3 regions of the Acidovorax sp. 107 genome follow, and region 1 is predicted to be linked to each of the others. Evidence: predicted binding sites of a transcription regulator. Region 1 holds the regulator's gene; each other region holds the start of a gene.

Evidence for each region. Region 1 encodes FNR, which switches genes on or off when oxygen is low (the NO sensors DNR and NnrR bind a similar motif). Its sites were predicted from a motif close to TTGATNNNNATCAA; they were not measured.
Region 2: the regulator FNR is predicted to act here: its motif matches at 5,515-5,528, upstream of C8C99_RS09340 (3-hydroxybenzoate 6-monooxygenase).
Region 3: the regulator FNR is predicted to act here: its motif matches at 5,345-5,358, upstream of C8C99_RS21565 (PAS domain-containing methyl-accepting chemotaxis protein).

The regions. Positions count from the first base shown of each region.
Region 1 is NZ_QBTZ01000001.1:1,046,594-1,057,081, reverse strand. It holds gene C8C99_RS05010 (HD-GYP domain-containing protein) at 1-986, opposite strand, end outside; gene C8C99_RS05005 (sulfite exporter TauE/SafE family protein) at 1,221-1,958, opposite strand; gene hemN (oxygen-independent coproporphyrinogen III oxidase) at 1,964-3,346, opposite strand; gene fnr (fumarate/nitrate reduction transcriptional regulator Fnr) at 3,536-4,258, shown strand; gene C8C99_RS04990 (hypothetical protein) at 4,365-4,658, opposite strand; gene C8C99_RS04985 (FixH family protein) at 4,718-4,996, opposite strand; gene ccoG (cytochrome c oxidase accessory protein CcoG) at 5,061-6,506, opposite strand; gene ccoP (cytochrome-c oxidase, cbb3-type subunit III) at 6,590-7,504, opposite strand; gene C8C99_RS04970 (cbb3-type cytochrome c oxidase subunit 3) at 7,529-7,666, opposite strand; gene ccoO (cytochrome-c oxidase, cbb3-type subunit II) at 7,683-8,315, opposite strand; gene ccoN (cytochrome-c oxidase, cbb3-type subunit I) at 8,334-9,773, opposite strand; gene ccoS (cbb3-type cytochrome oxidase assembly protein CcoS) at 9,838-9,975, opposite strand; gene C8C99_RS04950 (heavy metal translocating P-type ATPase) at 9,975-10,488, opposite strand, start outside.
Region 2 is NZ_QBTZ01000001.1:1,971,329-1,981,816, forward strand. It holds gene C8C99_RS09305 (DHA2 family efflux MFS transporter permease subunit) at 1-354, shown strand, start outside; gene C8C99_RS09310 (DUF3309 family protein) at 616-774, shown strand; gene C8C99_RS09315 (PAS domain-containing sensor histidine kinase) at 1,120-2,721, shown strand; gene C8C99_RS09320 (EF-hand domain-containing protein) at 2,787-3,359, opposite strand; gene C8C99_RS09325 (YiiD C-terminal domain-containing protein) at 3,530-4,009, opposite strand; gene C8C99_RS09330 (LysR family transcriptional regulator) at 4,103-5,005, opposite strand; gene C8C99_RS09335 (MarR family winged helix-turn-helix transcriptional regulator) at 5,010-5,492, opposite strand; gene C8C99_RS09340 (3-hydroxybenzoate 6-monooxygenase) at 5,619-6,821, shown strand; gene C8C99_RS09345 (cupin domain-containing protein) at 6,887-8,020, shown strand; gene C8C99_RS09350 (fumarylacetoacetate hydrolase family protein) at 8,105-8,812, shown strand; gene maiA (maleylacetoacetate isomerase) at 8,828-9,466, shown strand; gene C8C99_RS09360 (tripartite tricarboxylate transporter substrate binding protein) at 9,533-10,488, shown strand, end outside.
Region 3 is NZ_QBTZ01000001.1:4,625,401-4,635,888, reverse strand. It holds gene C8C99_RS21590 (Rne/Rng family ribonuclease) at 1-407, shown strand, start outside; gene yaaA (peroxide stress protein YaaA) at 638-1,423, shown strand; gene C8C99_RS21580 (2OG-Fe(II) oxygenase) at 1,460-2,371, shown strand; gene queF (NADPH-dependent 7-cyano-7-deazaguanine reductase QueF) at 2,469-3,314, shown strand; gene C8C99_RS21570 (hypothetical protein) at 3,348-3,614, opposite strand; gene C8C99_RS21565 (PAS domain-containing methyl-accepting chemotaxis protein) at 3,715-5,274, opposite strand; gene C8C99_RS21560 (DNA polymerase IV) at 5,422-6,639, opposite strand; gene C8C99_RS21555 (DMT family transporter) at 6,775-7,722, opposite strand; gene C8C99_RS21550 (LysR family transcriptional regulator) at 7,858-8,739, shown strand; gene C8C99_RS21545 (thiamine pyrophosphate-binding protein) at 8,771-10,456, opposite strand; gene C8C99_RS21540 (pyridoxal phosphate-dependent aminotransferase) at 10,480-10,488, opposite strand, start outside.

The sequences.
Region 1 (10,488 bases):
ACCACCGAATCGAACCGCGCCTTGAGCTGGGCAAAGATCACGGAGAGCGCCTCATGCGGCGTGAGCGCCGTCACGCCCATGGCGGGGTTGCACATCCGGTCGTATTGGTTAACCAAGGCCAGAACCTGGCTCGTGCGCCCCAGATCAGGCCCCTTCAGGCGCAGGGGAAACCCGCTGCCGTCACACATCTCATGGTGCCGGGCAACCGCAGTCAACACCGCTTCGGTAAACCCCATGCGTTTGGCCAAGGCTACGGACTCCGCCACATGGGTCTCATAGCGTGTGCGCTCCATCGGGATCATGGAAGGAGTAGGCTGTCGCAGGTTGGGCGGCAGCTTGAGCTTGCCGATGTCGTGGATCAAGGCAGCGACACCCAGATCGTGCAGCTCCTCGCTTTTCATGCCCAGAGAGCGTCCTAGCAACAGCGAGATCACCATCACGTTGATCGGGTGCAAACCGTTGCGTTCGCCCACACCTTCGGACAGCAGCCGGATGACGGAGTCACCGTTCTCCAGCAGTTCCGTGACACAGCCCGAAACCAGTGCCTCACCCTTGGCCCTGGCCTGGTCCGGGTGCTCGGACACCGTACGCTCCATGGACTGGTACTGCCGTGTGGCCTCTGAAAAACGCTGGTTGCAGGCAGCCAGCGCCCGGTTTTGTGCCTCCAGCAGGTCCCGGCGCCGCTGCGCTTCGGGGTCCACGGCGCCGGCCGTACCAGCGCCAGGTGAATCCAGACCATTGGGAGGAGATTCCGTCATCTCTGGCACGCTCCACGCGGCTGGCACCAGCTCCTGCAGCTCAGGATCGCTCTTTTTGGGCACATAACGCACCTCTGTCAGCCCCAGTTGCCGCAGGGTGGATATCTGCTCCATCGTCGCCACCCGGAAACTGCTGGTCGGGAACGGATGGTGCATCCAACCCACATCGAGCTGGATGTACATGCCGACACGCAGTTGGCTGATGTCGATGAGGATGGATGAGTTCACTTCAGGCGCACGCGATACAAGGTGACATCAATGCCACCAATAGTTACGCAGATTATCACCAGTTCCAGCTGCGCGACGAAGAACCGGCTGGCACCGCAGCGATAAGGCAACACTTTGCGAACACCGGCCCCTCAAAGGCAACTGCAGTCTCCCGTCGGAGGGGCCGCCCGGTCTTGAACTGCCGCGTTGATCACTCCTGCCGACGCAGCCAATGACCGCTGCGTTACGCCGCAGTCAACGGCACCAGAGCGATGGCTTGTAAATGAGATCCATCCACAGCGCCCAGGCGGCCACTGCGCACAGCATGCCACCTGCAGCTCGCGTCCCCCAATCGGACCGCACCAGGTTCAAACGGCTGCGAAGCCTGCTCCATGCCCAGGGACCACTCACCAGCCATACCCCGCTGCCCACGGCAAACAACGCCATGGTCAGCGCGCCCTCCAAGGCTCCACCGCTGAGCGCCGCCACCAACAAGGCCGAATACAGCAGTCCGCAAGGCATCAGGGCCCACAAAGCACCGGCCGCCAGCACCCCGCCTGGAGCACCCACCAGCGGACGAACACGGCCCCACACCAACCGGCCGGCCTGCTCCACCCAGGCAGGCTGACGCGACTGCACCATCATCATGAGACCCCAGGCCATCACCGCCACATGCATGAGCGTCCAGGCAGGACGCAGGGCCGTGGTCTGCTGGGTCAGCCATGCCAGGCTGCCCATAGCCAAGGCAGCCGCTGCCCCCGCACCCGCATACCCCAGAATGCGCCCCGCATGAAAAGCCACGGTGCGATGCACCACGCCGCCACGCGGCGCCCAGCGCACCACCTGTTCAGCTCCCTCCGGTGACTGCCCCGCACCTGCAATCGCCCCACCCTGCCCCACCAACGCCCCACAGGGTGCGGAGCACATGGCCAAGCAGTGGGACCCTCCAGCGAGTCCCATGAACAATGCAGTCCAGCCAACCGTTGCAAGCATAGGTGTCAGATGATGCGCGAAAACCGAGCCCGGTTGCGGTCTGCCTGTAGATAGCGATCAAACACCATGGCTATGCCGCGCACGAAGAACCAGCCGGTAGCGGTCACTTCAATACCCTCTGGCCCCACCCGCACCAGCCCTTGCTCCTGCATGCCCTCCAGCTGAGCCAACTCCGCTGCGAAGTACTGACGAAAATCGATCAGCCACGCTTGCTCCATCGGCTCGAACAGCAACTCGCCCTGGCACATCAAGGCCATGATGGCTGCACGACGCACCAAGTCGTCCCGCGTCAGGGCCAGCCCGCGAACCACGGGCAAGCGCCCTTGGTCCAGGAAGTCGTAGTACTCGTCCAGTGTCTTCGAGTTCTGGCTGTAGGTGGCACCGACCCGGCCGATGGCCGATACACCGAGGCCAATCAGGTCGCAGTCTGGCTGCGTGCTATAGCCCTGGAAGTTACGGTGCAGACGCCCCTGGCGCTTGGCCACGGCCAGCGCGTCCGTAGGGAGAGCAAAGTGGTCCATGCCCACATACACATACCCAGCGTCCATGAACGCATCCAGCGAACGTGACAGCATGGCCAGCTTGCTCCCGCCAGTGGGAAGCTCGGCGGAGACAATGCGCCGCTGTGGCTTGAAGCGCTCCGGCAAGTGGGCATAGGCATACAAGGCAATGCGGTCAGGCCGCAACTGCGCAACCTGTGCCAGCGTGCGGTCAAAAGACTCGGGTGTCTGGCGCGGCAAGCCGTAGATCAGGTCGACGTTCACCGAATCAAAACCCAGCGAACGAGCGGAGTCCACCAGCGCAAAGACCTGTTCGGCCGGCTGGATGCGATGAACGGCCTTTTGCACTTCGGCGTCAAAGTCCTGCACACCAAAACTCAAGCGATTGAACCCCAGTTCGGCCAGCAGCGCCAATCGATCCGCGTTGACAGTACGCGGATCCACTTCGATCGAGTATTCCCCTCCCGGCGCAAGCGTGAAACTGCGTTTGAGCATGGCCATCAGCTCTCGCAAGCCAGCGTCCGAGAGAAAGGTGGGCGTTCCGCCGCCAAAGTGCAACTGACTGACCACCTGCCCCACCCCGCAGTGGGCCGTGTGCAGGTCAATCTCACGGCTCAGATAGCGCAAGTAGACGTCAGCACGGTCATGGTGCTTGGTAATGATCTTGTTACAAGCGCAGTAGTAACACAGCGATTCGCAAAACGGAATGTGCACGTACAAAGACAGCGGCATGGCCTTGGCCACCGTGCCTGAACGGCGTTGCTCCAGCGCCAGCACATAGTCTTCCTCACCGAACGCCTCCACAAAACGGTCGGCCGTTGGATACGATGTATAACGGGGCCCTGGCACGTCAAAACGGCGCAGAAGATCTTGCGAAACAGCAGTCATGGGAGAATTTCCTTGCGTACACCTTGACTGTGCCGTAGGCTCCAGGACACGTCCTTGACCTGCATCAAGTGAACCCATCGGCCATACGGCGACAATTTGATGAAGGTCAGCCGCTGGCCCGCGCCATGCTCAAATGTCCATGCGCGGCAAGCGCGATATGCCCGGCCACCAACCCAAGTCCAAGTGCTTATGAATCCGCTCACCATCAAAGTCGCCTGCTCCAACTGCAACCTTCGGGAGTTGTGCATGCCTGTGGGCCTGAATGAAGAACAGCTGCAGCGTATCGACGAGGTCGTTGCTGTGCGTCGCAAGGTCAAGCGTGGCGGCACCTTGTTCCGCAATGGCGAATCCTTCACATCCCTTTATGCGATCCGCACAGGATTCTTCAAGACCTGCGTGGCCACCGAAGATGGTCGCGACCAAGTCACGGGGTTTCAGATGGCGGGCGAGATCATCGGGCTGGACGGCATCGTCAATGACCACCACACCTGCGATGCGGTGGCACTGGAAGACGCCGAGGTCTGTGTCATGCCTTTCGACCGTATCGAAGAGCTGTCACGTGAAGTCACGGCCCTGCAGCACCATGTGCACAAGATCATGAGCCGCGAGATTGTGCGCGAGCATGGCGTGATGCTGCTGCTCGGCAGCATGCGCGCAGAAGAGCGTCTGGCAGCCTTCTTGCTGAACCTCGTACAGCGCCTGCATGCGCGGGGCTTCTCGCAGTCCGAGCTGGTGCTGCGCATGACGCGAGAAGAGATTGGCAGCTACCTAGGCCTCAAGCTCGAAACGGTCAGCCGCACGTTCTCCAAGTTTGTGGAGGAAGGTATCGTGGAGGTCAAGCAGCGCCATGTCCGCATCCTCGACACCGATGCCCTGCGGCGCATTGTGAATAGCCAGCAAACCTGCCACTGAGCAACGGCGGCACTCGCCCAGAGCCGGGCACTACACCAGGTTCGTGCAGTGCTGGCTCATTGCCGCCGGGCACGCAACGCGAGCCCAGACAGGCAACCGACAAAGTTCAGGAGCAAGAAGATGTCTTGCGGCAATCGTCGGGCCGCTCCGCATTGGGCACCGGACACCGGTTGACCTCAAAGGGTGACATGGACAGCAGTGTCGTCAGTGCGCTGGTGGCCATGGTGATGGCCCAGAACGCAAAAAAAGCAAGGGTGTAGACACCCTCCCTCGAAAACGCCAGAGGCTGCCCGAACCAGTGCAGGTCCTGGGGGTCCACCATGGCAAAAACAAGCATCTCCAGCACGCCCGCCATCAAGAAGGCGGGCCAGGCAATCCACATCAGGCGTTGCGTCCACATATCGATTTTGTCTCCTGGTGCTGCATGCGGTCACGCTCAGGCGTGAGACCGCAGGGTTGTCAGCGTGGTTGGTCCTGGACCGGGGTGGCCGCATGGTTGCGGGCCTTGAGGGCCGGCGCCAGACTCTTACCTGGAGCGACCAGGGTCTTGTTGATCTCGATACCCTGGCGGTAGTAGTCCTCGGCCACCACGGGATCGGGCCGCGAAATCGCGAGCCACAGGGTTACAAAGCCGGCCACGATCACGATCGCAGGCCCGGCAATCACCAGCCACACGTGGCCAAACTTCCACCAGGGCGGGGAAACTGCCGGCGTAGCGATGGCAGGGTTTGAAGGCATGGCGCTCTACTCCTCAACAAATTCGATCAAAGTGCGGTCCTGACGGGCCGCTCCGGGACGCCGCTCAGCGCGGCACGAGAAATACGGATTTTTCCGTCACATGGGTGGCAGCCCCTACGGCCTGCACGTCAAACTGGACCGCGTGCGATCCCGGCGTGGCCGAGCCATACGGAATCTGCAGGCGCACAGCCACCCAGCGGGACTCTGCAGGCCCAATATCCACATCGGCCTCAGAGGCTACCTCCAGCCCCTCCAACCCACGCGCGCTGATGCGATAGCGCTGCTCGCCCTCGGTGGCATTCATGATCTGCAACCGGTAAATGTTCTCCAGCTTGCCGCCCGACACAATGCGCGAGAGTGCAGCGCGGTCACGCACAACGTCCACTTTCAGCGGCGTACGCACCACCAGACTGGCCAGCATGGCCACGCAGAGGGCCACCAGAACTGCGCTGTAAATCAGTACCCTGGGGCGCAGCACTCGGCGGAAGATCTGAGATTGCGTCCAGCGCTTGGCCACCCCGTTCTGGGTGGAATAGCGGATCAGTCCGCGTGGATACTGCATCTTGTCCATCACTGTGTTGCAGGCATCCACGCACAGGCCGCAGCCAATACATTCGTATTGCAGGCCGTTGCGGATATCAATGCCCACCGGACAGACCTGCACACACAGGGAACAGTCAATGCAGTCGCCCAGCCCCTGGGCTTTGTAATCGACGTTCTTCTTGCGCGGACCTCGCTGCTCGCCCCGCTCTGGATCGTACGTGACGATCAGGGTGTCCCTGTCAAACATCGCACTCTGAAAGCGCGCGTAAGGGCACATGTACTTGCAGACCTGCTCACGCATGAAGCCTGCGTTGCCATAGGTAGCAAAACCGTAGAACAGGACCCAAAAAATCTGCCAGCCGCCCTGGAACGCCAGCAGTTCGCTGCCCAGTTCGCGGATAGGCACAAAGTACCCGACGAAGGTGAACCCAGTCCACAAAGCCACGGCAATCCATACGACCTGCTTGAAAAACTTCTTGCGAATTTTCTCGAACGTCCAGGGACCGTTGTCCAGACGAAGGCGTGCGCTGCGCTCCCCTTCGATCTTGTGCTCGATCCACATGAACATTTCGGTATACACCGTTTGCGGACACGCAAAGCCGCACCACAGACGCCCCGCCACGGCTGTGAACAGGAACAGCGACAACGCCGAAATGATCAAAAGGCCGGTGAGGTAGATGAAATCCTGCGGGTACAGCACCAAGCCGAAGATGTAGAACCTGCGAGCCCCCAGGTCAAACAGCACCATCTGGCGCTGCCCCCATTCGAACCAGGGCAATCCATAAAACACCAACTGGGTAAGAAACACCATGCCCCAGCGCCAGCGCGCAAACAAACCGCTGATGGAGCGCGGATAGATCTTTTTCTGCGCTTCGTACAACGAAATGATCTCCCCCGCGGAAGATGCATCGGGGGCGACTGGCGTGATCGGGATGACCTTGCGAGCGGGCTCGCTGGGTGTACTCATGGTGTCGCTTTATGGATAGGGAAGCAGGATGGGTCGCTCAGAAAAACACCGGAAGGCACCTACAGTGCCGTCCGGTTGCCAGGTCAACGCGCTGCCACCTGCTTGTTCGACAGACCCCAGACATAGGCAGAGAGTACGCCGATCTGTGCCTCAGTCAACTTTTCGGCCTGGGCAGGCATCTGGTTGACCTTGCCGTTGTTGATCATGGCAGTAATGGCCGCCTCACCCCAGCCATGCAGCCAGATGTCATCGGTCAGATTGGGAGCGCCGAGCGCCTGGTTGCCCTTGCCGTCCATGCCATGGCAGGCTGCGCAGGCTGCAAACTTGGGCTTGCCCAGCGAAGCACGCAGCGAGTCATGCGGGCTGCCCGACAGGCTCAGCACGTAGTGCGACAGATTGCGCACGTCTTCCGGGCTACCCACAGCAGCCGCCATGGGAGGCATGTTGCCGATGCGGCCCTTCTCCAGGGTCTCGCGGATCTTCTCGGGGGTGCCACCATGCAGCCAGTCGTTGTCCGTCAGGTTCGGGAAGCCCTTGCTGCCGCGAGCATCCGAGCCGTGGCACTGTGCGCAGTTGTTCATGAACAAGCGCTCGCCGATCGCATGGGCCTGGGGGTCTCCGGCCACGTCCTCGGGCTTCATGGAAGCAAAGCGGGCATACAGCGGCTCCAACTCCGTCTTGGCCTTGGCCATCTCGGCTTCGTACTCGCCCTTTTGCGTCCAGTTGAGCTTACCGGTGAAGCTGCCTAGGCCCGGGTAAGCGGCCAGGTAGCCGAGGCCAAAGACAATGGTGATGACGAACAGCCACACCCACCAGCGCGGCAGGGGGTTGTTCATCTCGACCAGATCCTCGTCCCAGACGTGGCCTGTGGTGTTATCGGAGGTGGCTGCCACCTTCTTGCGGCCTGCCATCCAAAGCAGAATGCCGCAGGCGATGATGCCGGCCAGGGTTATCGTGGTCACAAAGACCGACCAGAAATTGCTGGTGAAGTCACTCATGGGGTGTTCTCGTTCTGGTGAAGGTCAATCTTGGTCGAACGGCAGCTGGGCCGCCTCGTCAAACCGGGACTGGTTACGGCCCCGGTAGGCCCAGACCCAGATGCCAATGAAGCAGGCCATCGATGCCAGGGTGGCGACGATGCGCATGGTGGTGATGTCCATGGGATATCTCCTTCGCTTACTTGAGCGCACGGCCCATGACTTGCAGGTAGGCGATGAGCGCGTCCTGCTCCGTCTTGCCCTTGACCTCGCCCGCCGCAGCAGTGATCTGCTCGTCGGTGTAAGGCACACCCACGGTGCGCAGCGCTTTCATGCGAGGCGCCATGACGGCAGGGTCCACCTGGTTCTTTTCGAGCCAGGGGTACGCAGGCATGTTGGACTCGGGAACCACATCACGGGGGTTGTTCAGGTGGATGCGATGCCATTCGTCGCTGTACTTGCCGCCCACGCGGTGCAGGTCAGGACCCGTGCGCTTGCTGCCCCACTGGAAGGGATGGTCATACACAAACTCGCCCGCCACCGAGTAGTGGCCGTACCGCAGCGTCTCGGCGCGGAAGGGGCGGATCATCTGCGAGTGGCAGTTGTAGCAACCCTCGCGGATGTAAATGTCGCGGCCAGCCAGTTGCAGCGCGTTGTAGGGCTCCACGCCCTTGACCGCCTCGGTGGTGGACTTCTGGAAGAACAGGGGCACGATCTCGACCAGCCCGCCAATGGCGATCACGATCAGGATGAGCACGATCATCAGAAAGTTGTTGGTCTCCACCTTTTCATGGGAGAAGCCGGTCGAAGCAGATGGGTTGTTATTGGACATGAATGATCTCCTTCGGACTCAAGCGTGGGCCGTATTCACTGCAGGAATGGCGACCTTGACCGAACGGCCCGAGATGGCAGTCAGCCACACGTTCCAGGCCATGACCAGCATGCCGCCCAGGTACAGCAAGCCACCCGCCACACGAATCACATAGAAGGGATAGGTGGCCTTCACGCTTTCCACAAAGGTGTAGGTGAGCGTGCCGTCGGGGTTGACAGCGCGCCACATCAGGCCTTGCATCACACCGGCGATCCACATGGCGGCGATGTACAGCACGATGCCAATAGTGGCCATCCAGAAGTGCAGCTCGATCGCCTTGACGGAGTGCATCTTGTCCTTGCCGAACAGACGCGGCACCAGGTAGTACAGCGAGCCCATCGAGATCAGGCCCACCCAGCCCAAGGCACCCGAGTGCACGTGGCCAATGGTCCAGTCGGTGTAGTGGCTCAGGGCATTGACGGTCTTGATGGACATCATGGGCCCTTCGAACGTGGACATGCCGTAGAACGACAGCGACACGATCAGGAAGCGCAGGATGGGATCGTCACGCAGCTTGTGCCATGCGCCCGACAGGGTCATGATGCCGTTGATCATGCCGCCCCAGCTGGGGGCCAGCAGGATGAGCGAGAACACCATACCCACCGATTGCGTCCAGTCGGGCAGCGCGGTGTAGTGCAGGTGGTGTGGGCCGGCCCACATGTAGGTGAAGATCAGCGCCCAGAAGTGGACGATGGACAGGCGATAGCTGTACACCGGACGGCCTGCCTGCTTGGGGATGAAGTAATACATCATGCCCAGGAAACCAGCGGTCAGGAAGAAGCCCACCGCATTGTGGCCGTACCACCATTGCACCATGGCGTCCTGCACACCGGCATAGGCCGAGTAGCTTTTCATAAAGCCCGCAGGAATGGCTGCACTGTTCACCAGGTGCAGCAGAGCCACGGCCAGAATGAAGGCACCAAAGAACCAGTTGGCCACGTAGATGTGCTTGACCTTGCGGGTTCCAATGGTTCCAAAGAACACGATGGCATAGGACACCCAGACCAGCGTGATCAGGATGTCGATGGGCCATTCGAGCTCGGCGTATTCCTTGCCTTGGGTATAGCCCATGGGCAGGCTGACCACCGCGGCGGCAATGACCAGCACCCAGCCCCAGAAGGTGAAGGCAGCCAAAGGACCAGCAAAGAGCCGGACCTGGCTGGTGCGCTGGACCACGTAGTAGCTGGTGGCGAACAGCGCGCTACCGCCAAAACCAAAGATCACCGCATTGGTGTGCAAAGGTCGCAAGCGGCCATAGCTGAGCCAGGGAATGCCAAAGTTGAGTTCTGGCCAGGCGAGCTGGGCGGCGATGATGACGCCTACCAGCATACCAACCACCCCCACCACCACGGCCAGTATAGAGAACTGCCGCACTACCGTATCGTTGTAGTGCGCAGCATTTGTTTTTGGAAAATCCATCGGGCACCTCTTTATATTGCAGTAAGAGTTTGTTGCAGTCGCGGCTATCGGGCATTGACACAAGTCAACCGTCTCGGAGAATGCGCTCCCCCTCTTGTTCGACGCTTTCGAACTGCCCGTGGTACACCGCCCACCACAGTCCTCCCAGGATCAGCAGCACCAACATCACGGACAACGGAATCAGCAAATACAGGATGTCCATCAGACGGGCTCCAGTGGGTTTTTGGAAAGATCGAGAGGCTGCGGCGGCGGGCTGCCAGCCAAGGAGTCTGGGCGCGCAGGCACCGCGCCCTCCCTCGGCTGCGATCCCTGCCATCCTGGCAGCGAAGGCAGGTCGCGCGCCAGGCGCGCTGCATTGAGCACGACCAGCAGCGAACTGAGCGCCATGCCCAGCCCGGCCAGCCAGGCGGGCATCCAGCCCACCACCGCCAGTGGCACACACAGCGCGTTGTAGCCCGCAGCCCACCACAGATTCTGTCGGACCACGCGCAAGGTGCGGCGTGCCAGCAACACGGTCTGCGGCACCAACGCCAGGCTGTCACCCAGCACCACAAAGTCCGCCCGCGACTGTGCCAGCGGCACGGAACGCCCAAAGGCAAACGACACATGGGCACCTGCGAGCACGGGGCCATCATTGAGGCCGTCGCCCACCATGGCCACATGGTGGCCCTGCACCTGCAGCGCCTGCAAGGCAGCCAGCTTGCCCTGAGGCGTG
Region 2 (10,488 bases), 920 kb from region 1:
GGCCTGAGCAACTTCGTGCGGATCACCGCCGGGGCCATGGGCACGTCGATTGCCACCACGCTGTGGGAGAGCCGCGCCGCCATGCACCACGCCCACCTGACCGAAGGGCTGGTGCAAGGCCAGGGCGTGTTTGCGCAGACGCTGGATGGCTTGATGGCATCCGGCCTCACGCAGATGCAGGCGCTGGCGCAGATCAACCGGCTGATCGACCAGCAGGCCTTCACCCGCGCGGCCAATGACATCTTCCTGGGTTCGGCGGGCTTGTTCCTGCTGCTGATCGGGCTGATCTGGCTGACCAAGCGACCAGCGCGCACCGGCGGCGCGGGTGCGGCAGACGCTGCGGGCGCGCACTGAGCCCGTCCGCCGCGTGACAGGGCCTCGCGGCGGACAGTTCAGGCCAAAACGGCTGCAAGCGCTAGGGAATCATGCGCTAGCAGCTATCATTTTTGATATGACGACGCAGTGAGCCAGCGGGGCCCCGCCCCGCTGCAGTCCGCGCATCCCACAGCCGGTGTCGGAAATCCCTGACCGCGCGGCGGGCGCGGCACCTGCGGGCCGTTCGCGGGGTGCACCCAACAATGCACTCACCGCAAACCACTCCAACAAGGAACTGCCATGTCACTCTCGCTGATTCTTCTGATCGTCCTGATCCTCATCCTGGTCGGCGCGCTGCCTACCTGGGGCCACAGCCGCTCGTGGGGCTATGGGCCCAGCGGCGGGATTGGGCTGGTGGTGCTGATCCTGGTGATCCTGCTGCTGATGGGCCGGATATGAACGGTCTTTGAGCCATCGATGCAGGTGGGAGCGAACACTGCTCTCATCTGGAAAATTCTGCAGCGTGCACGTGGGCCCTTTTCAGGGCCCTTTTTCATGGGCGTCCTGTGATGAGGACGCTCTGTCGGGCAAGCCACTCGGTCGCATACCCAAGCATCAAATGATCAATTCGCGTAAAAAATACGCTTAAATTGATAATATTTGCAGTTTAATAATTTATTTGATACAAACGATATATCTATTTCACAACCACTCTGCCCGCTATCCGTGCCTCTTTCACCCCCTCACGTCGGTCACATGAGGCTGTTTCAGGTTCGCCTGCTCCAAGGGATCCTGTTGGCGAACGTGGCTTTTGGGCTGTTGTTGCTGGGCGTGGGCTCTGCGGGGCTGGTCAGCACCCCGGGGGCATGGAGCCTTGCTATCGGTGCGAGCACAGCGTTGATGGTGGTGCTGTGGTGGGCCGTGCGCCGCTGGCCGCAGGTGTATGCGCCGGTGGCGCTCTTTCAGACCGTGATCGGGCTCGCGTTGTTCACGTATGCCCTCTTGCAGCCCATGGGCCACGAACTGCGTGCCGTGTGGTTCCTGATCGGTGTGGGGGCTGCCTACCTGCTGCTGGGCCGGACTGCAGGCATCGGCTACACCCTGGTGACCCTGGCGCTGGTGCTCGGGAGCAATGGCCTGCAAAGGGTGCCGTATTCACCGCATGCCCTCATCGTTTTTACGCTGGCCCTGCTGCTCAGCAGCGTTTGTTTTTACCTGTTTGTGGGCGAGGCGTTGCACCTGTACGAGCACCTGTCTGACCGGGACCAGCAGTTCACGCTGCTGACCGAAGGCGCCGAAGAGGTGATCTGGCGCATCAACCCCGACATGACGGTGGCGTATGTGAGCCCCTCGGACGAACGGGCGCGTGGAATTGCCGCGCACGAGGTCATCGGCCGCTCCTTTTACAAAACACTGATGCCCGAAGGCGCCGCGGCACTGCGCGAGGCGGTGCGAGAGCGGCAGCCGCTGCTGACGCTGCCGATGCGCTGTGCCAATGGCGACGTGCGCTGGTTCGAGATGTCCAGCCGCCTGTACCGTGATGCCCAGGGCCACCCGGCCGGGTACCACAGCATTGGCCGCGACGTGACAGAGCGACTGGAGCTGGAGCGGGCCCTGCAGGCAGAGCGCCAGCGCCTGGAGTCGCGGGTCAAGGAGCGAACGGCGGCGCTGTCCATTGCCAAAGAAGCCGCTGAGGCCGCCCTGCGCACCAAGAGCATCTTCCTGGCCAACGTTGGGCATGAGTTGCGGACCCCCATGACGCTGATCCTAGGCATGACCGAACTGGTGCGCAATCGCACACAAGATGAGCGCCTGAAGCCCCCGCTGAACAATGTGATGGATGCGGCCAAAGGCCTCATGCGCATGCTGAACGACCTGATCGACCTGGCTGCGCTGGAGACACGCCAGGTGGCGTTCCAGTTTGCGCCGCTGTCGCTGCCAGAGGTGGCGGCCGATGCTGTGCAACTGCTGGAGCCACAGGCGCGCCAAAAAGGCTTGCACATCTTCATGGACATCAATGGCGCAGGCACCGATGCCTGCCACGTGGGGGACGCAGGCCGCATTCAGCAGGTGCTCGTCAACCTGCTGGACAACGCCGTGAAATTCAGCCCCTCAGGCCACATCCAGTTGACCCTGGAAACCGAACGGGACACCCCTGAAACGACGGTCTGGCGCCTGCGGGTGACCGACCAGGGCATCGGCATCGCGGCCGGTGACCAACACCGCATCTTCACGCTGTTCGAGCAGGTGGATGGGTCATCCACACGCAGCTTTGAAGGCGCCGGACTGGGTCTGGCGCTGTGCAAACGCCTCGTCGAGGGCATGGGCGGCAGCCTGGGTGTGGAGAGCGAACCGGGAAAGGGCAGCAGCTTCTGGGTGTCGCTGCCCCTGCCCAAGGTTGCCTGATACGGCCCCCTGACCCCAGCGGCCCTCCCCGCACTCGGGTCAGGGCGCAGGTCCACCCAGGCGGTTCAGGCCGTGTGCGTACGCCGTTCGGCCAGCGCAAACGCCGACGAGAGCGCAGCAAACTCCTCCTTGGCTACGGTGCCATCGGCATTGCCCGCGTGGTCCATCACCTGCAGCACGGCTTGCGAAAACGGATCGCTGCCCGCTTGCGGGCCCTTGGTACGCGCCAGCCCCTTGAGGAATTCATCATGGGTGATGATGCCGTCCTTATCGGCATCAAAGCCCGCCGTGATCTGCTGCTTCTGATCCTCGGTGGCGCCAAACCGCGTGAGCAGCGCCTGGAAATCGTCCTTGGACACCGCACCCGCTGCACGGCCACCGGGCAGTGCCGCTGTGGTCTGGCCCGCTGAGCGGCCCACGGCGTTCACCGTGCCCGCAGACGCACCTTGAGTGGCCAGCACGCCCTGCCCCGCCATGCCCGCCAGCGTCTGCGCCTCAGGGCTGAGCGTGACCACGGCCGAGGGCTCGGGCGCCGCCGCCTCGCCCCCACGCCGCGCAGACGCCTTGCCAGCGCCGCTGGAGGCCGCATTGAAAATCATCGACGCCACCGATGCGAGGCCGGAAATGAGAGGGGACATCGCCATGAACTCCTGTGTGGCGACAGCCTTCGTGACCCCATCTGTCCAGAGTCCACGGCATCGCCCAGGGCCACAAGGTTACGCGCCCGGTGCGCGGACAATTGGGGGATCAGCGGGGACTAAAGGGGCGAATTTGAACCCTCATGCAAAGGCGCCCAACCGCTCACGCTTCACGCATAGCCCGGCCCAAAGGCCACAAACTCGCCAGCGAGCGTACCCGCCACCTGCCCCTGGTAATGCAGCGCTGCAGCCTGCGTGATCCGGCCCAGCCCCTTGCGGCGGATCATGCGGGTGAAAGACTCCCATGCCGGCCGCGCGGGCGCCAGCGCCACGGCCGTGAAGGCACCGTCCATGGGCGCCAGGTAGTCCATGGTGTTGCGCTGGATCACCAGACGGCTGCCCAGCCCCTCGGCCGTGAGCCCCAGGTGCAGCATCGACCAGGCCGCCAGAATGGCCACGGCCGAGGCGCTGCCCCCAAACACCGTCTCGCGGTGATTGATGTTAGGTGCCAGGGGCGCGCTCAGCACCACTTGCTGCAACGATACCTCGACCACGGTGACCTGCATGGCCTGGGACAGGGGGATGTGTTGGTGCAGGTAGGTTTGCAACGTCGCGGGGGTCACGGCGCCGCCTGAAATGGGAGGGTTCATAAAACGACGTGGGTAAGGGTGCAAGCCGTTGCGGGGAGATGCATGTTTCAAATGATCGTACACATCCCCGTCACCCACGGCTTCGCGAAAACTTCAGCTGGCTGGCGCCGGGGGCAACAGCAACCCCTGCTGCGCCGCCACCGCCTCGCGCAAGAACGCCCAAGTGGCCTGCATGCGGGCCACGTGTTTGTTGTCGCCCGGCATGGACATCCAGAAGGTGCGCTGAAACCGTGCCACCCCCGGCAGCACGGGCACCAGCGACGGGTCTTGCGCCGCCACAAAGGCGGGCAGCACTGCCAGCCCCGCCCCCACGCGGGCGGCTTCGTACTGGGCCAGGATGCTGGTGCTGCGCAGCGCGAAGTGCGCGGGGCGGTGCAGCTCGTCCAGGATCTGCAGCTCCTTGCTGAACAGCAGGTCGTCCACGTAGCTGATGAAGGTGTGGCCCCGCAGATCGTCTGGCGTGTGGATGGGGGCATGGCGCTGCAGGTAGCTGCGCGCTCCATACAGTTGCAGCACGTAGTCGGTAAGCTTGACAACCACCACCGCACCGCGCGCCGGCCGCTCCAGCGAGATGACGATGTCCGCCTCCCGGCGCGACAGGTGCACCAGCCGTGGCAGCGCCAGTAGGTCCACCACCAGGCCGGGGTGGTCCAGCGCAAACCGGGCCAGCTGGGGCGCCAGGATCAGGTTGCCGAAGCCCTCGGTGGTGCCGATACGGACCAGGCCATGTAAGCCCTGGCGCACGCCGGGTGTGGCGTTTTCCACCGCCAGAAAGGCGGCCTCCATGGCCTCGACCTGGGGCAGCAGTGCGCGCCCCGCCTCAGTCAGCCGGTGGCCGCCCGCCTCGCGCGCAAACAGGGCGGAGCCCACTTGCTTTTCGAGCGCCTGCAGGCGGCGCGCCACCGTGGTGTGGTCCACGGCCAGGCGGCGCGCGGCCCCCACCAGCGTGCCGGCGCGGGCCAGTTCCAGAAAGTAGCGCAGGTTGTCCCAGTCCATGGCGTCACCGGGCGCGCCGTGCAGCACGTCCGTCCAGCGGCTCGCTGGGCGCACGGCTGAGCGCGTTGTTGCCCCGCACCAGCGTGCGCAGCATGTCCATGAACACCTCGCGTTGCTCGGGCGCCAGGGGTTGGAGCATGCGCTCCTGCGCGCGCAGCATGCCGGGCTCCACCTCTTCCAGCACACGCTGGCCTTCGGACGTGAGGGTCAGCAACCGCACGCGCCGGTCTTCGGGGTGGGCGTTGCGCTGCATCAGGCCCCGCGACTCCAGCCGGTCGATCACGCTGCCAATGGTGGAGGTGTCAAAACCAATGGTGCGCGCCAGCGTGCGCTGGTCGATGCCGGGCTCGCGTCCCACGGCGTACAGCGCGGCGTATTGCACGGGGGTAATGCCCGTGGCCTGCGTCTCCTCCAGAAACACGGCCACCGCAATCTGCTGCAGGCGGCGGATATGGAAACCGGGAAGGTTGTCGATCTCTACGGACATGAATCTAGGGTTTCTACCGATCTTGATGCGGATCATTTTAGGCCCTACACTAATCATCAGTGTACTTTTGATATGTACACGGCTTATTGATCCACGTCAGTGGCACAACGGATGGAGACAGCGGCAATGACAGTTTTGAACACTCCCACAGCACCCGTCCTGGTCGCTGGCGGTGGCATCGGTGGCGTGGCAGTAGCCCTGGCCCTGGCGCGCCAGGGCTATGCGGTCAAGGTGCTGGAGCAGGCCCCGCAGCTCGGCGAAATCGGTGCAGGCATCCAGCTGGGCCCCAACGCCTTTGCCGCGTTTGACGCCCTGGGCATTGGCGAGCTGGCACGGGCCCGCGCGGTCTACACCGACGAAATGGTGATGCACGACGCGCTGGATGAACGCCTGGTGGGCAGCATCCCCACGGGCGAGGCGTTTCGCCAGCGCTTCGGCAACCCGTACGCCGTGCTCCACCGCGCGGACATCCACACCTCGTTGCTGGAAGGGGCCAAAGCGCACGGCAACATCGAGACACTGACCGGCACACGCATCGAGCGCGTGGAGCAAACCGGCGACACCGTCACGGTACACGACCAGCATGGCGTGGCGCACCGGGGCCAGGCCCTGATTGGTGCGGATGGCGTGAAGTCCGTCGTGCGCCAGCAATACGTCGGCGATGCCGCCCGCGTATCGGGCCATGTGGTGTACCGCGCCGTGGTGGAGAAGAACGACTTCCCCGAAGACCTGCGCTGGAACGCCGCCAGCATCTGGGTCGGCCCCAACTACCACCTGGTGCACTACCCCCTGCGCGGCGGCGAGCAGTACAACGTGGTCGTGACCTTCCACAGCCGCGAGCAGGAGGAATGGGGCGTGCGCGAGGGCAGCCGCGAAGAGGTGCAGAGCTACTACCGCGACTGCTGCCCGCGCGCCCACCAACTGATCGACATGCCCAAGAGCTGGAAACGCTGGGCCACCGCAGACCGCGAGCCCATCGGCCAGTGGACCTTTGGCCGCGCCACCTTGCTGGGCGATGCCGCTCACCCCACCCTGCAGTACCTGGCCCAGGGCGCGTGCATGGCGCTGGAAGACGCAGTGACGCTGGGCGAGGCCCTCAAGCGCTGCCACCAGGACTTCGCCCAGGCGCTGTCACTGTACGAGCGCTCCCGCATCGCCCGCACGGCACGCGTGGTGCTGTCGGCACGCGAAATGGGCCGCATCTTCCACGCCCAGGGCGTGGAGCGCCTGGTGCGCAACGACCTCTGGAAGGGCCGCAGCCCCGAGCGTTTTTACGACGCGATGGAGTGGCTGTATGGCTGGAAGGTCGACAACTGCCTGGCCGACTGAGCCGGCCGGGCGCCCTGCCCAATCGTTCTTCGCCCCTCCCCCCACATTCAACCCAAGGAATTCCCATGAGCGCGATGGATCCCGTACCGTCCCCCGTTCGCCTGTCCGCCGTGGCGGCCCATGGCCAGCCCGAGCCCACCCCCGCGCTGGAACAGCTGTACCGTGGCTTTGAGCAGGAAATGCTGGTGCCACTGTGGACGCAGATCGGCGACCTGATGCCCCCCCATCCGCAGAGCAAGGCCAGCGCCCACCTCTGGCGCTGGGACCGGCTCGTGCCCCTGGCTGATGAAGCCGGCCGCATCGTGCCCGTGGGCCGAGGCGGCGAGCGCCGGGCCATCGCCCTGGCCAACCCGTCCCTGGGCGGCAGACCGTTTGCCACACCCACGCTGTGGGCGGCCATCCAGTACCTGATGCCAGGCGAAGATGCGCCCGAACACCGCCACACACAGCACGCGTTCCGCTTCATCGTGGAGGGCGAAGGGGTGTGGACCGTGGTCAATGGCGACTCGGTGCGCATGTCGCGCGGCGACTTCCTGCCCCAGGGCGGGTGGAACTGGCACGCCCACCACAACGCGGCCGACAAGCCCATGGCCTGGATCGACGGGCTGGACATTCCGTTCGCCTACTACACCGAGTCCCAGTTCTTTGAGGTGGGGCGCGACGCCATCAGCCCGGCCGAGCGCATCACGCCCGCGCTCTCGCGCTCCGAACGCCTGTGGGCGCATCCGGGCCTGCGCCCGGTATCGCAACTGCAGGACCAGCCCGTCACACCCATGCTGGCGTACCGGTGGGTAGACACCGACAAGGCCCTCAACGAACAACTGGCGCTGGAAGCCGAAGGCCACCCCGCCACGCTGAGCCCCGGCCACGCCGCCGTGCGCTACACCAACCCCACCAATGGCCGCGACGTGCTGCCCACCATCCGCTGCGAGATGCACCGCGTGCGCAGCGGCGCCACCACCCGCACGCGCCGCGAGGTGGGTTCGTCCGTGTTCCAGGTGTTTGACGGCCAGGGCACCGTGAAGGTGGGAGACCACCAGTGGCAGGTGCGCCGTGGGGACATGTTTGTGGTGCCGTCCTGGCAACCCTTCACGGCCCAGTGCGATGCCGGCCAGCCCTCGCTGGATCTGTTCCGCTTCAGCGACACGCCGATTTTTGAGGCCGTGCATGCCTGGCGCGAACAAATCGAGCCTGCCTGACAACAACCCCGCCCCATTCATTCCTTGCAGCGTCTGCCCGCCCACGCGGGTGGGCCCTGCACTCCTCTTTGACCGGAAGCCCCGATGACTGCTACCTCTTACCTCTGGACCCCGCCCCCCGTTCAATCGTTGCCAGTGCGCGGCAGCGCGCAGCGCCTGCCCATCCACCGCCTGTTCTTTGTGGGCCGCAACTACCACGCGCATGCTGTCGAGATGGGCCGCCCCGTGGACAAAAGCGTGGAGCGCCCCTTCTACTTCACCAAGGCCCCCCAGACGCTGACCGCGTCGGGCGCCACCGTGGCCTACCCGCCTGAGACGCAGAACTACCACTTCGAGATGGAACTGGTCGTGGCGATTGGCAAGGCCGGGTTCCGCATCCCGGCCGAGCAGGCGCATGAGTACATCTACGGCTACGCCTGCGGCCTCGACATGACCCGCCGCGACCTGCAACTGGTGGCGCGCGACAAGGGCCGCCCCTGGGACCTGGGCAAGGACGTGGAGCAATCCTCCGTGGCGAGCGAGGTGGTGCCCATGCCGGGCCAGGTGATCGAGTCCGGAGTGATCGAGCTGTCGGTCAACGGCGCGGTCAAGCAACAGTCCAACGTGGACAAGCTGATCTGGAACATCCGCGAGATCATTGCCGACCTCTCCCTGTTCTACCACCTGCAGCCCGGCGACCTCATCTACACCGGCACGCCCGAAGGCGTGGGCGCCGTGGTGCCCGGCGACCACATCACCGGCCGCGTGGAGGGTGTGGGCGAGATCGCGCTGACCGTGGGCCAGCCCGCATAAACCGAGGACCGCCCCATGAAGCTCTACAGCTTTTTCCGCAGCGGCACCTCGCACCGCCTGCGCATCGCGCTCCACCTCAAGGGCCTCATGCCCGACTACGTGCCCGTGGACCTGCGCGTGGACGAGCAGGCCGAAGCACCGTTCAAGGCCATCAACCCGCAGGGCCTGGTGCCTGCACTGGAGCTCGACAACGGCCAGGTGCTCATCCAGTCCCCCGCCATCATCGAATGGCTGGAGGAGCGCTATCCCACGCCCTCACTGCTGCCTGCCGACCCGCTGGCCCGCGCCCAGGTGCGCGCACTGGCCGCCATTGTGGGCTGCGATGTACACCCCATCAACAACCGCCGCATCCTGCAAACCCTGCGCAAGCAGTTCGGCGCGGACGAGGCCGCCATCAACGCCTGGTGCGCCACCTGGATCACCGCCGGGTTTGACGCCATCGAAGCCCTACTGGCCAAGGACACCACGCGCGGCAGCTACTGCTTTGGCGGCGCGCCCAGCCTGGCCGATGTGTACCTGATTCCGCAGGTCGAAAGCGCCCGCCGCTTCGGCGTGGACATGGCCGCCTGGCCGCTCATCCGCGCGGTGGATGCCGCCTGCGCCGAGCTGCCCGCGTTTGCCCGCGCCGCCCCTGCGGCCCAGCCAGACGCCTGACGCTGCCACACCACCGCAGCCACCACCGGCACACCCGCATTCATCACTACAACCAGGAGACAAACCATGCCCGCCTTCCCATCCGCCACTTCGGCGCCCCACCACCACGCCACCCTGGCCCCGCAGCGCGGCCTGCGCCGCCGTGCGCTCACCACCACAGCCCTGCTGCTGGGCGGCGCCAGCGCCACCGGCCTGGCCTGGGCCCAGGGCAGTGCACCCGCCTTTCCCAACAAGCCGGTCACCGTGGTCACCGCATTCGCCGTCGGCAGCGGCCCCGACGCGGTGCTGCGCCTGGTGGCCAACAAGCTGTCGGTGGCCTGGAAGCAAAGCGTGACGGTGGACAACCGCCCCGGCGGCGGCGGCTTCATCGCCATCGAGGCCGCGCGCCGTGGCGCACCGGACGGACACACCCTGCTGCAGCTGGACAGCGAACACCTGTCCGCCCTGCCCCACCTGTACAAGCAACGCAACTTCCAGACGCTGCAGGTATTTGACCCGGTAGCGCCGCTGTTTCGCACGCCGTTCCTGGTTGCGGTGCCCACGCAGTGCCCCTGGAAGAACATGGGCGATCTGATTGCGGCCGCCAAGAAAGGCCAGGGCGCGGTGAGCTACGGCTCGTGGGGCGTGGGCAGCCCGGGCCACCTGGGCGGTGAGTGGCTGGACCTGGTGGACGGCACACAAATGACCCATGTGCCGTTCCGCGAGGTCAGCCAGCTGTTCACCTCGGTTGCCAATGGCGACCCGGCCTGGAGCCTGGCGAGCATTCCGTCCAGCCAGGGCATCTACAAGGCTGGCAAGATCCGCTACCTGGCCGTGGCCGGCCCGCGCCGCATTGCGCAACTGCCCGATGTGCCCACGCTGGCCGAGGCCGGGGGCCCCGCGCAGGTGGATGTGAACTCGTTCGTATCCCTGCTGGCCGTCAAAGGCGTGCCTGCACCGGTGCGCGCCCAGATCCACGCCGATGTGCTGAAGGTGCTGCAAGAGCCCGAAGTGCGCGAGAAATTCAACACCTTTGCGTTCGA
Region 3 (10,488 bases), 3.6 Mb from region 1:
CTGAGCCCGCTGCAGCAGCCCCTGCTGCCGCACCCGTCGCAACGCCTGCAGCCCCACCGGTGGCCGCACCGGCCCCTGTCGCTGCACCCGCACCGGCGGCTGCCGCACCGGCCCCCGTGGCCCCTGCCGCAGCGCAAGCCAAGGGCCTGCCTCGCGTCCAGGCGTTCACGCTGCCCATCGATGAACTGCAGCAAGTGGCTGCCGCATCGGGCCTGCAGTGGGTGAACTCTGACGCAGACAAGATCGCGGCCGTGCAGGCCGCCATCGCTGCCGAGCCCAAGCCCATCCGCGTGCCCCGCGAGCGCCCCCCGGCCGTGGTGCTGGACGAAGGCCCGCTGGTGCTGGTGGAAACCCGCCGCGATCTGTCGACCATGGCACTGCCGTTTGAGCAGCCCCCAGCCGCCTGATGCGCTGCAATGGCTGCTGCCCCCGGGGCCGCAGCCTACGTAAAGAAGGCGGCTCAGGCCGCCTTCTTTTTTTGGGCCCCTGGGCACGCACTGCCATTGGCACCAATACCCGCAAGCGCTTTAAGACAGCCTGTCAGCAGGTACCATTTCAGGTCGCTGGCGCCGCCAGCCGTCCTCTGCTTGCCAGGCCCCGCCCGCTTACCCTCCGCGATCCACGGACCCTTCGCCCCATGCTGTTCCTGCTGTCTCCCGCCAAATCGCTCGACTACGACACACCCGTGCCTGAGGGGCTGGCGCACACCACGCCCCAGTTCGTGCCGCAGTCCACAGCCCTCATCGAGGTACTGCGCGAGCAGTCGCCGCAGCAGATCGCGTCGCTGATGGAACTGAGCGACACGCTCGCGGCCCTGAACGTGGCGCGCTACCAGGCCTGGCGCCCCCGCTTCACGGCCCACAACTCGCGCCAGGCGGTGCTGGCCTTCAATGGCGACGTGTACGAGGGGCTGCAGGCCCGCAGCCTGAGCGCCGACGACCTGGACTGGGCCCAGAGCCATGTCGCCATCCTCAGTGGCCTGTATGGCGTGCTACGGCCGCTGGACCGCATGCAGCCCTACCGCCTGGAGATGGGCACACGCCTGGCCACCGAGGCAGGCAGCAACCTGTACCAGTTCTGGGGCCGCCAGATTGCCGAGCACCTGAACACCCGGCTGCGCGCCGACACCACGCCAGTGGTGATCAACCTCGCCTCGCAGGAATACTTCAAGGCTGTGGACCGCAAGGCGCTCAAGGCCCGCGTGATCGAATGCGTGTTCGAGGACTGGAAGGGTGGCAACTACAAGATCATCAGCTTCTTTGCCAAACGCGCACGCGGCCTGATGGCCCGCTATGCCATCACCCACCGCCTTGCCACGCCCCACCAGCTCGAAGGTTTTGATCTGGACGGCTATGCCTTTGCCCCGGCCTCGTCCACGCCTGAGCGCCTGGTCTTCCGGCGCAAGGCCCCGCCAGCCTTATAAACACCCCTCCCTGCTCTTTCTTGTTGAAGGACCGCCATGGCATCGCGTTCTGACCAGCACCCCGACAGCTCCACCACCAACGCCCGGCACGCCAGTGCCGCGCGGCAGGCCGTCACACCCGAGCTGCGCCGCTGGATCATTGAGCAGGCCCAGGCCGGCTACGCCGCGCCCGTGGTGCTGCAGTCCATGCGCGATGCGGGCTGGGACGAAGACGTGGCCGCCGACGCGCTGGAGGTTACGCTGCAAGAGCACCTGAACGACCTGGCCGTGCAGCAGGGCCTGCCCTCGGCCGTGCGGGTGCCCGAGCCCCGGCTGGATGAATCGCCTGCCCAGGTGGACTGCGGCGACCGCATCGTGAATGTGCTGCTGGCCATGGCCCAGCCGCGCATTGTGGTGTTTGGCAACCTGCTGTCGCCCGAAGAATGTGATGCCCTGATCGCCGCCGCAGAGCCCCGCATGGCGCGCTCACTCACCGTGGAGACCCGCACGGGGGGCGAAGAGATCAACGCGGACCGCACCAGCGACGGCATGTTCTTTCAGCGTGGCCAAAGTCCGTTGATCCAGCGCATCGAGGAACGCATTGCGCGCCTGCTCCACTGGCCTATCGAAAACGGCGAGGGCCTGCAGGTGCTGCACTACCGCCCCGGCGCCGAGTACAAGCCCCACTACGACTACTTTGACCCCGCCGAGCCCGGCACGCCCAGCATCATCAAGCGCGGCGGCCAGCGCGTGGGCACGCTGGTGATGTACCTCAACACGCCCGACAAAGGCGGCGGCACCACCTTCCCGGACGTGCACCTGGAGGTCGCACCACAGCGCGGCAATGCGGTGTTCTTCAGCTATGAGCGGCCGCACTCATCCACCCGCACGCTGCACGGCGGCGCCCCGGTGATCGCCGGGGACAAGTGGATTGCCACCAAATGGCTGCGTGAGCGGGAATTTCAGTAAAAACGCCGGTATGCGCTAGTCGAATATGCGCCAGTAGCTACAAAAATAGTAGCAAAAACACCTCCCTTTGGAACCCATACACCTGAAAGACCAGGCCATGAACACGCCAGAACAATCCCAGCTTGGCAAGGCCTCGGCCTATATCGACCAGTACGACGCCTCGCTGCTGTTCCCCATCCCGCGCGCTGGCAAGCGGGCCGAGATCGGCATTACCGGCGCAGCCCCCTTCTTCGGGGCGGACCTGTGGACGGCGTTCGAGCTGTCATGGCTGAACCAGCGTGGCAAACCGCAGGTGGCGCTTGCGCACATCACGGTGCCGTGTGAGACGCCCAACATCGTGGAAAGCAAGTCGTTCAAGCTGTACCTCAACAGCTTCAACAACACGCGCTTTGCCGATGCGGCCGAGGTGCAGGCCCGCATCCGCGCCGACATCAGCGAAGCCGTGTGGCGTGGCGCCGAGCACCCCGCCACCGTGGGCGTGAAACTCATTGCGCCCGATCTGTTTGACCAAGAGCCCGTGCATGAGCTGGATGGACTGAGCCTGGACCGGCTGGACGCGGAATGCACTCGCTACCAGCCCGCGCCCGACCTGCTCACGGCCACATTCAACGAAGCGCCCGTGACCGAGACCCTCACCAGCAACCTGCTCAAGAGCAACTGCCTGGTGACCGGCCAGCCCGACTGGGGCAGCGTGCAGATCAGCTACAGCGGCCCGCAGATCAACCAGGAAGGGCTGCTGCAGTACCTGGTGAGCTTTCGCAATCACAACGAGTTCCACGAGCAGTGCGTGGAGCGCATCTTCATGGACGTGTGGACGCGCTGCAAACCCATCAAGCTCACGGTGTATGCGCGCTACACGCGCCGGGGCGGGCTGGACATCAACCCCCTGCGCACCAGCCACCCGCAGGCCCTGCCGCGCAACGTGCGAACGGCGCGGCAGTAGGCCCCGACCATCCCCGTCAACCGACCGCGTCCGTCAGTTGCGCGCATCAATCCAGTCACACCGCAGGGTGTGGCGCAGGTGCGCACGGGTGCGCCAGGCAACATACAGGCTGGGGACAAAAATGCCGATCAGGCAGACCGGCGCGGCGCAGGGCTCGCCAAAAGCGCAGATGGGAAACCAGCCCACCCAGCCCAGCATCCAGACGGTCAGCACCAGGTCCCACAGATGGTATTCGAGCGGGTGGTCGGCCTTGTGCGCCACATGCCACTGCTTGATGCGCTGCAGCTCGTCGAGGGTCATGGTGATCTCCCGGAAAACGGGAAAATCACTGTAAGTTACGAGTAAGAATTCGTCAAGGGCTGTGTCGCCGCCAGTGGCTGACCGCCTCTGGTCCCCGCCCCTACCCCAGGCGGAACACATCCACCGAGCGGCCAAGCGATACCGCGCTCTCCTTGAGGCCCTGGGCCGCCTCCGCCGACTCCTCCACCAGCGTCGCGTTCTGTTGCGTCACCGTGTCGAGCTGGGTCACCGCCTCGTTGACCTGGGCGATGCCCTGCGACTGCTCCTTGGTCGCACTGCTGATTTGCTGCACCAGCATGCTCACCCGCTCCACGGCATGCACCACGCCCCCGATGGTGGTGCCCGCATGGTCCATCTGCTGTGCGCCGCTGGCGATCTGGTCCACCGTCACACCAATCAGGCCGCTGATCTCCTTGGCCGAACTGGCGCTGCGCTGGGCCAGCGCGCGCACCTCCCCCGCCACCACCGCAAAGCCCCGGCCCTGCTCGCCCGCGCGGGCGGCCTCGACGGCGGCATTGAGCGCCAGCAGGTTGGTCTGGAAGGCAATGCCCTCGATCACGCCCACGATCTCGCTAATCTTGGTAGACGACAGCTTCATCTGCTGCATGGCCGCGCCCACCTCCTGCACCGCCTGGCCACCGCGCTTGGCAATGTCGCTGCTTTGCGCACTCTCGTGCGATACCTTGGCCGCCGTCTCGGAGGTCTGCAACACCGTGCTGGCCAGTTGCTCCATGGCCGCAGCGGTCTCCTCCAGGCTGCTGGCCTGCGATTCGGTGCGGGCCGACAGGTTCACGCCGCCGCGTGCGATCTCGTCGGCCGATTCGATGAAGTTGCGCACCTCGGTGCGTACATCGCCCACCACCGCACGCAGGTTGACCTGGGTCTGCTGCAGGCGCTGCATCAGTGCGCCCAGGGGCTGGGGGTAGTCGGTGCCCACCGACGTGGCCAGGTTGCAGGCCGAGATGTCGGACGCAAAGCGGGTGGCATCGTGCATGCCCTGCAACACGGTGGCCTGAAAGCGCCACAACGTCCACCCAGCCCCCAGCAACAGCAACACCAGGCGCGCCACCCAGGCCGTGGTGCCTTGCAGTCCGATCACATCGGGCAGCAAGGCCAGCAGCACGGTCACCAGCAGCAGCACCGCCATGCGGGGCAACAGTGCCATGTGCGCGATGCGCTGCTGCCAGCCACGCACGCCGCGGTAGCGCACGTTGCCCGAGTCGAGGTAGAAGCTGCTGGCGCCCGAAGCGGCCTCGCTGCGCATCTGGGCATACAAGGCCTCGGCAGCTGCCATTTCTGCAGCGCTGGGCTTGGTGCGCACCGACATGTAGGCGCGCGGCTTGCCGCCCTCCATGATGGGGGTGACGTTGGCGCGCACCCAGTAGTGGTCGCCGTTCTTGCGGCGGTTCTTGACCAGGCCCGTCCACGGCTCGCCCCGGCCAACGGTGCGCCACATGTCCTTGTAGGCCTCGGGCGGCATGTCGGGGTGGCGAATGATGTTGTGGGGCTGGCCGATGAGTTCGTCATGGCTGTAGCCACTGACGCGCACAAACGCCGGGTTGCAGTGCGTGATCTCGCCCTTGGTGTTGGTGCTGGACACCAGCAGCTCATCACCGGGGTAGTCGAAGTTCTGCTGGGTCACAGGCAGGTTGATGCGCATTCAAAGCTCCTGAAGGGCCTGCGGCAGGGGCAGGCAGCGCGGCTTTTTGTGGGGTGTTGTAAGTAACCGCTTGATACGAATCAAGTCTAACTGCTCACCCTGCCGTTTTGCCCCTCCAACGCGCCGCTGCGGCTGGCGCGCGCTGCATCAGAAGAGCTGCCCGGTGCCCTTGTCCGCATCTGCGTGCGGCCTGCGTCGGCTGCCCGCAGCGGGCGCAGCAGTGTCTGGCTGCGGCGCGGGCTCCTCGCCACGTCGTACCAGCGTGCTGGCCCGCACACCCAGCAGCCTCAGGCGTTTGTCCAGCGGCACGCGCTTGAGGCATTGCCCTGCCAGCTGACGAATGGTGGCCCCGTCTGCCGTATAGCTGTCCGCCGTGTGGTCGCGCGTCGCGATCTTGAAATCGTCATAGCGCAGCTTGATGCCGATGGTGCGCGCCACATAGCCCTTGCGCTGCAGGTCCTCGGCCACGCGCAGGCACAGGTCGGTAAAGATCGCGCCCAGCTCTGCCCGGTCGCGCACCGCATGCAGGTCGCGGTCAAAGGTGGTCTCGCGGCTCATGCTCACGGGCTCGCTCTCGGTCACCACCGGGCTGTCGTCGCGGCCCCAGGCCACGCGGTGCATCCAGGCGCCGGAGGACTTGCCAAAGTGGCCCATCAGCCATTGCTCATCCTGCGCGGCCAGCTGTCCGATGGTCTCTATGCCCAGCCGCGCCAGCTTCTCGCCCGCCTTGGGCCCGATGCCGTTGATCTTGCGCACGTTCAAGGGCCAGATCTTGCTCTGCAGGTCTTCCTCGTAAACGATGGAGATGCCGTTGGGTTTGTTGAACTCGCTGGCCATCTTGGCCAGCAGCCGGTTGGGCGCCACGCCGATCGAGCAGGTCAGCCCGGTCCTTTCAAAGATGCTTTTCTGGATGAGCCGCGCCAGCACCCGCCCGCCTTCGCGCTGGCCTCCCGGCACGTCTGTGAAGTCGATGTAGACCTCGTCCACGCCCCGGTCCTGCATCACCGGCGCGATCTCGGTAATGGTGCTCTTGAACAGGCGCGAGAAACGTCGCACCTCCTCAAAATCCACCGGCAGCACGATGGCCTGCGGGCACAGCTTGGCCGCCTTCATCATGCCCATGGCCGAGCCCACGCCGAACTGACGCGCAGCGTAGGTGGCTGTGGTGATCACGCCCCGGCCCACATAGTCCTTGAGCAGCGGAAAGTCCTCCACCGGGATGAAGCGCCGCTCGCGCTCTGCGGTGCCGTCCGGGCTGCGCAGCAGCAACTCGTCCACCTTGCGCCGCCCGCCGCCAATCACAACGGGCAGGCCCTTGAGCTGGGGGTAGCGCAGCAGCTCGACGGATGCGAAGAACGCGTCCATGTCCAGGTGCGCGATGCGGCGCCGCTTGCAGGAAGGGGCAGCCTGCGCAGGAGTGGGGGTTTCAGAGGAATCGGGCTCGGTGGCGGTCACACCCGATATTGTGCGGGGCGGAGCCATCCCAGCGCAGGCGGTGCATTAGCGATTGCGCCTCGCGCCACGCTCCCCTGCCGCGATGGCGCCCAGCATCAGCACCACACCTGCCATCTGCCAACCGCCCAAGGTGTGCTGAAAGTAAACCCAGTCCACCACAATGGCGACCGTCGGGTAGGCAAACTGCAACACCGCCACCCGGGCCGTTGCCAGCCGGGCCATGCCTGCGTACATCAGGGTGTACGCCAGGCCAGTGTGGATCAGCCCCAGCCCTGCCAGCCATGCCCATGAGGCACCCCAGGCAGGCCAACCTTGGACCACGGGGGCCACCCACAGCACGGCTGCTCCCAGCGCACATTGCCACCACGCCAGCGCACCCACTGGCAGCACCCCCAAGCGCTTGGCAACCACGGTGACGGTGGCTGTGCACAGCGCACCGACCAGGCACAGGCCTACGCCCACCCAGTAGCCAGGCGCATGCCCGGCGCCAGACGAAGTCAGCCCCCCGGCCACGCCCGTGGCCAGCGCCAGCCCCACCATGGCGACCAGCACCGATACCACGCGCTGCCAGGGCACAGTTTCTTTGAGCCACCAGGCCCCCAGCAGCAATACCCACAACGGCTGCACATGGAACAGCACCACCGCCACCCCGGTGGGCACCTGCTGGATCGCCGTGAAAAACAACCACCAGCTCGCCAGCATCAGCCCGCTGAGCAGCAACACCCACAGCAAAGCCGCCCAGCCCACCCAGAGCCCCTGCCACAGTCCCGGCCATGACCGGTGGCGCCAAGCCATCCATAACGTGAGCCCGACGAGGCCAAAAGCGCAGCGGAACCAGGTCACCGTCAACGGCGCCGCCTGCGCCTCGTGCACGAACACGCCGATGGTGCCCAGCAGCGCGTTGCCCAGCACAAAGGCGATCCAGCCATCCAGTCGATGCGCAGATAGCAGCCCATGCGCGCCGACCGCAGGTGAAACGGATGCTGAAACCACGGGGACGGGTGTGCCTGAAACGGTAGAAGAAGACTGCTGCATGTCCGCAGTGTGGCCGTCAGCCTCAGCAATCGAAAGCGCATAATTTACGCATCAACCATTCGATCTTCGAATACATCACCACAGGGGCAATCCATGAGCTACCGCGATTTGCAATTCGACTGGCTTCAGTGCCTGGTGGCGGTGGTGGATGCAGGCTCGCTCTCTGGCGCGGCGGCCGAGGTGCACCGGTCCCAGTCAGCGGTCAGCATGCAGCTCAAGAAGTTAGAAGACGCCGTAGGCCATCGACTGCTGGAGCGCGACGCCCGCAAGCAGCACCTCACACCCGAGGGTGAAACCCTGCTGGGCTACGCCCGCCGCATTCTGGAGCTGCATGCAGAAGCGCACGATGCCCTGAACGGCGATGCCCTCACTGGCCGGGTACGGCTGGGGGTGCCGGATGACTACGCAGCGCGCTATCTCACGCCCGTACTCAAACGCTTTGCGCCCCGGCACAACGCGGTGGAGATTGAACTGGACTGCGAGCAGTCCACCGCCCTCATCCCGCGCGTGGCCAGTGGCGACCTGGACCTGGCCCTGATCTCGCGCGACCACGCACGCCGTGGCACGCTGCTATTCCATGAGCCCATGGTGTGGGTGGGATCAACGCAGTTCGAGTTGTGGAGGCGCGACCCGCTGCCCATTGCGGTGTACGAATCGGCCAGCCTGGCGCGGCGCGGCGCCATCCACGCACTGGCGCAGCAGGGGCGCCGCTACAAGGTGGTCTATCACAGCTCCAGTCTGGCCGGACAAATTGCAGCGGTGGAAAGTGGCCTGGCCGTGGCCGCCCTCACCCACTGCAGCGTGCCACCACAGCTGCAGGTGCTCGGCACCGAACACGGCCTGGGGCCGCTGGCGCCCATGGAGGTCGCCGTGTACCGCAGCCGCGCATCGCGCGGCTCCAAGGCGGTGGATAGCCTGCAGAACCTGCTGGTGCAGACCCTGCGGCAGTCCGGCGGCGCCCGCGTGACTGCCTGAGCGCCTCAGCGCCTGCTTACGAAACGGGAGCCTACTTCTTGGAGAGTGCCGCGCTGCGGATGCCCTGCAACGTGCCCGTGGGCGTGATCGCCTCGGAGTCGATCAGGCAGTGCAGCACGCTGGGCAGGCCGCTGGCACGGGCGCGGGCCAGTGCTGGTGCGAAGTCTTCCGTGCGCTCCACGCGCTCACCATGGCCGCCGAAGGCCTGGGCATAGGCCTTGAAGTCAGGGTTCTTGAGCTGCGTGGCGCTGATACGGCCGGGGTACTCGCGTTCCTGGTGCATGCGGATGGTGCCGTACATGGCGTTGTCCAGCAGCACCACGATGATGGGCAGGCCGTATTGCACGGCGGTCGCAAACTCTTGCCCGTGCATAAGGAAGTCGCCGTCGCCCGCAAAGATCACCACCTCGCGCTGCGGCCACAGGCGCTTGCCGCCCACGCCTGCGGGCAGGCCGTAGCCCATGGAGCCACTGGTGGGCGCGAGCTGGCTCGCGTAGGTGGTGAAGGGCCAGAACCGGTGAATCCAGGTGGCAAAGTTGCCAGCGCCGTTGCAAAAGATGGTGTCGGCGGGCAGCACGTCCTTGAGGTGCTGCATCACCTGGCCCATCTGCAGGTTGCCGGGGATGCGGATGGGCGCCGTATCGCTCCAGGCCAGATATTCGGCATGGGCGGCTTCTGCGTGGGCCTTCCACGGCACACCCGCCGTGGGTCGCACCGTATTGAGCGCCGCAGCAAATGCCTGGGGCGTGGCGTGAATGGCCTGTGTGGGGCGGTAAAGCTTGCCCAGCTCGTCCGCATCGGCATGCACATGCACAAACGGCTGCGCGGGCGTGGGAATGTGGAACAGCTCATAGCCCTGCGATGGCACCTCCGACAAGCGACCGCCCACCACCAGCACCAGGTCCGACGCCTTGATGCGCGCCAGCAGCTTGGGGTTGACGCCCAGGCCCAGGTCACCGCCGTAGCAAGCATGCGTGGCCGGGAACAGCATCTGGCGGCGGAACGAGCAGTACACGGGGATGGACCACGCTTCGGCAAACGCGGTGAACTCGCGCACCGCCTGCTCAGACCAGCGGCTGCCGCCCAGGATGGCCACAGGGTTCTTTGCGGCTTGCAGGCGCTGGGCCAGCTCGGCCATCTGCGCGGCACCGGGGTGGGTCTCCGTCACCTGATAGGGCAGCGCATCGGCCACCGTGGCGGCTTCGGTCAGCATGTCTTCGGGCAGCGCTACCACCACCGGGCCAGGGCGGCCCGAGGTGGCAACGTGGAAGGCGCGCGAGATCAGCTCGGGCACACGGGCCGGGTCGTCAATCTGCACCACCCACTTGGCCATGGTGCCAAACACGGCGCTGTAGTCCAGCTCCTGAAACGCCTCACGCCCCATGGCGTTGCGGGCCACCTGGCCCACAAACAGGATCATGGGCGTCGAATCCTGGTGCGCGATGTGAATGCCTGCCGAGGCATTGGTGGCACCGGGCCCACGCGTCACAAAGCAGATGCCGGGCTGGCCCGTGAGCTTGCCCTGCGCCTCGGCCATCATGGCCGCACCGCCCTCCTGGCGGCACACGGTCACGCCAATATCCGCGTCATGCAGCGCATCGAGCACGGCCAGGTAGCTTTCGCCGGGCACACAAAAGAGCTGCTTTACACCATGGGTGATGAGCTGCTGCACCAGGATCTGGCCGCCGGTGCGGGGGGTGAGGGAAGTCGGGTTCATATCAACGGTATCGGATCAGAAATTCAGAGCAG